2 regions of the Mycobacterium lentiflavum genome follow, and region 2 is predicted to be linked to the other one. Evidence: predicted binding sites of a transcription regulator. Region 2 holds the regulator's gene; the other holds the start of a gene.
What was found. Region 2 encodes LexA, which represses DNA repair genes until DNA is damaged. Its sites were predicted from a motif close to CGAACANNTGTTCG; they were not measured.
Positions count from the first base shown of each region.

Region 1: cofD (2-phospho-L-lactate transferase) is a predicted target of LexA. The motif match lies at 1,629-1,642, and genes of this name have one in related genera.

Region 1 is NZ_CP092423.2:1,284,445-1,286,839, forward strand. Features, by position in the region: gene MJO58_RS06215 (coenzyme F420-0:L-glutamate ligase) at 1-425, opposite strand, end outside; gene cofD (2-phospho-L-lactate transferase) at 422-1,423, opposite strand; gene MJO58_RS06225 (WhiB family transcriptional regulator) at 1,715-2,086, shown strand; gene MJO58_RS06230 (metallopeptidase family protein) at 2,107-2,395, opposite strand, start outside.
Region 2 is NZ_CP092423.2:2,055,867-2,058,261, reverse strand. Features, by position in the region: gene nrdR (transcriptional regulator NrdR) at 1-51, opposite strand, end outside; gene MJO58_RS09825 (LysM peptidoglycan-binding domain-containing protein) at 209-724, opposite strand; gene lexA (transcriptional repressor LexA) at 1,019-1,720, shown strand; gene MJO58_RS09815 (LGFP repeat-containing protein) at 1,739-2,395, opposite strand, start outside.

The sequences.
Region 1 (2,395 bases), 770 kb from region 2:
AGCTTCTCGCGCAGCGCGGAGCGCAGGGCCGCGGCGCTGCCGTCGGGGTCCAGCGGCAGCAGCGCGAGTTCGCTTCGGCCGACGTTGGATCCGTCGACGCCGGCGGCGGCCTGCACCAGGCCAAGGTGGTTCTCGGTGATCAGCGTGCGGCCCTTGCGGGCCAGCACCCGCACCGCCTCGCCGTCGACCAGTTTGCGGCGGAGCTCGTCGCGCTCCTCGGGGTCCTCGGGCGCGGCCACCAGGCGGCCCTCGCACTTGGACACCACCTTGCTGGTGACCACCACGACATCGCTGTCGCGCAGCCACGGGGCGGCCGCGGCGACTGCCGCGCCGAGATCGTCGCCGGGGCGGAACTCGGGAAGCCCGGTGACGGGCAGGATCTCGATCGTCGCGGCGCTGCCGTGCTCCTTCGGGGTATCGGTCATGGCGCCACGCCCGCAATACCCAGTCCGGCCCGCACCATTTCGGCCGTCGCCTTCGGATCGCTCATCAATAGCGGCACCGCCCGTACCGCAACGCCGTCGATTTCGGCTTCGAATGTTTCCAAGTCGCCCTCGTGCACCAGCCAGCAATCCAATATTCCGGTGCCGGTGCGCGCCCCGTAATATCTGCCGACCGCTTCGGCGGTGGACGCGACCCCGATCACCTCGAGGCAGGCATCAGCCATGCCGCGCAACGGTTTTCCACCGACGATCGGGGAGTAGCCGACGATCGGCGCAGCAGTCGCCCGCAGGGCGCCGCGAATACCCGGCACGGCCAGGATCGCGCCGACGCTCACCACGGGGTTGGACGGTGCCAGCATGACGATGTCGGCGTTGCCGATGGCGTCGACCGCATCGGTTGTGGCACTGGCCGATTCGGCGCCGACGAACGCGAAGCTGTGGGTTGGCACGTTGGCCCGGTAGCGCACCCACCACTCCTGGAAGTGGATCGCGCGCCGACTGTCGTCGGCCGGATCGGTAATCACCACATGCGTTTCGCAACGGTCGTCGCTGGCGGGCACCAACTGTGCGCCGGGTTGCCAGCGGTCGCACAACGCCGTGGTGATCTGCGAGAGCGGATAGCCGGCGTTGAGCATCTGGGTGCGCACCAGGTGCGTCCCCAAATCGCGGTCGCCGAGTTGAAACCAGTCCGGCTGCATGCCGTAGCGCGCCAATTCCTCTTTGGCGTGCCAGGTTTCGTCGCGATGGCCCCACCCGCGCTCCGGGTCTACGCCTCCACCTAAGGTATACATGCAGGTGTCCAGATCCGGACAAACCCGAACCCCGTGGATCCAGGCATCGTCGCCAATGTTGACGACGGCGGTCAGCTCGTGGTCGGAAGTTTCTCCCCCGGTTGCGAACTGACCCAGCCCGAGTAATTGTTGAACACCCAGCAGGAACCGGGCGCCGCCGACCCCACCGACCAGAACGGTGACCTTCACACCGGACGACAGTACCGGCCGGGCACTTTGGCGAGCGTTTGTGATGGACACGCCGAAGGGCCGAAATAACAGAAACGCCGGAAATTGATCACGAGATGGTATGGAAATACGCCGAAACGCTTGACCCGGCAGATTAACCCGTGTCTAATCACATCAGTGTCATTTCCCGGTTGGCCGGCCGGTTCCGGTGTCGCAGACCGAGATTCGATCACTTGTTCGAATTGTCTGTTACATCAGAACAGCGGGACACAACCACTCTCTCAAAGACCAAGCTGAGGAGGCGTACGACGCATGTCTTACGAGCACCTACGGGGCGTCATGCCAAGCACTGAGCGCGCCATGATCAGCTCCGCGCCGGCGCCGATTGCACGGCCCCACTTGACCGTGGTCCCTGATGCGCCAATCGCATTCGAGCCCGAGCCGTTGCCGGAACCCGAACTCACTCCGGACCAATGGCAGGACCGCGCGCTGTGCGCGCAGACCGACCCGGAGGCCTTCTTCCCGGAGAAGGGTGGGTCGACTCGCGAAGCCAAGAAGATCTGCCTGGGTTGCGAGGTACGGCATGAGTGCCTGGAGTATGCGCTGGCACATGACGAGCGCTTCGGCATCTGGGGTGGCCTCTCCGAGCGTGAGCGCCGCCGCCTTAAGCGCGGCATTATCTGACCGCTGAACCCACTTTGGGGTTATTCGTCGTCGATCGTCGGGTCGATGACCGTCGGTTCGACGTCGAGGTAGATGGCCACCTGAGCCACCAGAATCTCGTGCAGTAATTCGCCAAGTTCGACGGTGTCTTTGGCGCGTCGTTCGATGGGCTTGCGGAACAAGACAATTCGCGCCCGCGTCGAGTTTCCTCGGACGTCTACCCCGGCGGGGATCAAGCGGGCCAGCGCGATCGGTCCATCGGCGACGACCTCGGGCGGCCACTGCACGCTGTCGGGATCCTTGGCGGCGATGCGTGGAATTTCGTCGACC
Region 2 (2,395 bases):
CCGGGAGTCGATCACCCGGGAGTCGGGATGGCGGCAGAACGGGCAATGCATGACCGCTCCTTCGCTGGGCCGGCGTCTCGGAAGAACACTCCGAGCGTACCCGTGCGCTCCCCCCGGCGGGCCAACGTAGCCACAACGCACCCGCGATCACCGACGGGAGGGCCGAGGAGCCTTGGCGTACAGGGGCTTTCGCGATATGCGGCTGCGGTCAGCCGACCGGCGCGATCAGCGTCTGACCGGCGGCCAGCGCCGGAGAGCTCAGGTTGTTGAGTTCGCGGATGCGGTCGGCGACCTGGCGGGCCGGCGCTTCCGGCGCGACCCGGTGCGCCACATCCTGAAGTGATTCGCCCGGCTCGACCTGCACGACCGACAGCCGGTCCGGAACGGGAGCGGCCGCGGCGCCGGAGTCGCCGTTGGCGATCTGACCGAGATTCGCGATGAGCCCCAGCCAGAGCGTGATAACTCCGGCCATCAGGGCCAGACCGACCGTCGTCCCCAGCGTGACCGGGCGGCGGCGATGCGGTGCTTGCGACATCGACACGCCGGTACCGCGGTAGCGCATCGGCGCTCCGGCCGGCCGCGCCGGCACGGACCGACGCGACCGCAGCACGCGCTCCTGCTCGTAGCGAAGCCGTGCGACGTCATAGCGAGGCCGTGCGACCAGCCCATCGCTGGGGCGCCGCATGTTGCTGGTCCGCGGTGAGACTGTGTGCATAAGCGTCATGGTGCGTTCCTCCGGTCGTCTAAATCCTCGCTCGTGTGTTCGACACTATCGCTCGTGTGTTCGAAATCCGAACATTTGAGCGAAGCGTGTCGCACGAGCAAAACGCTAGACCACGCCACCGACAACTGCTGCCGGTCGCTATCCCTGCCATGGAGCACAGATACCCGGTGTACGCAAAAGTTACACACGTGTGATTCAGCCGTTCTAGGGACTTTAGCCACCATGTGAATGGCCATGACACGCCAGTCGAACACATGTTTGATTCTTGGGTTCAAGGGGGCTACATTCAGTGCCATGAGCGACAGCAACGACACCTCGGCGGCCGGTCCAGACGGCCGCCTGCATCCCGTGGATTCATCGCTTACCCAGCGGCAACGCACCATCTTGAATGTTATCCGGGAGTCGGTGACCACCCGTGGCTACCCGCCGAGCATCAGGGAGATCGGTGACGCGGTCGGCCTGACGTCTACCTCTTCGGTGGCCCACCAACTGCGCACCCTCGAACGCAAGGGATATCTGCGCCGGGACCCGAACCGCCCCCGGGCCGTCGATGTCCGCGGCGCCGACGAGGCGGTGGCATCCGCGCCGGCCACCGAGGTCGCCGGGTCCGACGCGTTGCCGGAACCCGCGTTCGTCCCCGTGCTCGGGCGCATCGCGGCCGGTGGACCGATCCTGGCCGAGGAAGCCGTCGAGGACGTCTTCCCGCTCCCCCGCGAGCTGGTCGGCGAGGGCACGCTGTTCTTACTCAAGGTGGTCGGCGACTCCATGGTCGAAGCCGCGATCTGCGACGGCGACTGGGTGGTGGTGCGGCAGCAGAATGTCGCCGACAACGGCGACATCGTCGCCGCCATGCTCGACGGTGAGGCAACCGTCAAGACGTTCAAGCGCGCGGGCGGTCAGGTGTGGCTGATGCCGCACAACCCGGCGTTCGATCCCATACCCGGTAATGAGGCGACCGTGCTCGGCAAGGTCGTGACGGTGATCCGCAAGGTATAGGCGCCGGTAGCTACGGCGTCAGTCGGCTTTCGTAAAGCCGTTGAGCAGTGCGGCTTCCTCGCTGGACAGCCAGATCTCGGCGAGCGTGTCGTGGTAGAGGTCGCTGTCCGGCGTGTAGTACAGGCCAAAGCGCGCACTCGCCTTGATCGGGTAGCCGTCGGGTATCTGATACGGGTCTTCCAAGGGCAGGTGGATCGTGGGGCGCCCGGCCGGACTTAATGCCCCGATCGCCGCGACCGGCACCAGGTCCGCCTCGTCGTCGGCATCCGCGGCTGCGTGCCGCCCCGCCGCTCTCGGCGCGACGCCGGACGCAGCACCGAGCGCGGCCGCAAGACTCGCTGCGGGCCCACCCGCCGCTGCCCCACCGGCGGCGGCAGCACCGGACGCGGCACCGCCGGCGCCGGCAAGATCCGGCGGGGTGTGCGGGACGGCGACATCGGGGTAGCGGGCCTCTTCCTCGTCGGCGCGCGGGTAGCCCGCCTCCGGGTAAGCGGCGTCCTCGTCGAGGAGTTCGGGATAACCGGCCTCGGGATAGCCGCCTTCCGGCGGATAGCCGGCTTCCGGCAGATAGCCGGCTTCCGGCAGATAGGCGGCTTCCGGGCCGGCCGCGTCGGCGTACTCGTCGTCCACGACGACGTCCGGGTACGCGCGTTCGGGCACGTCGGGACTATCCGG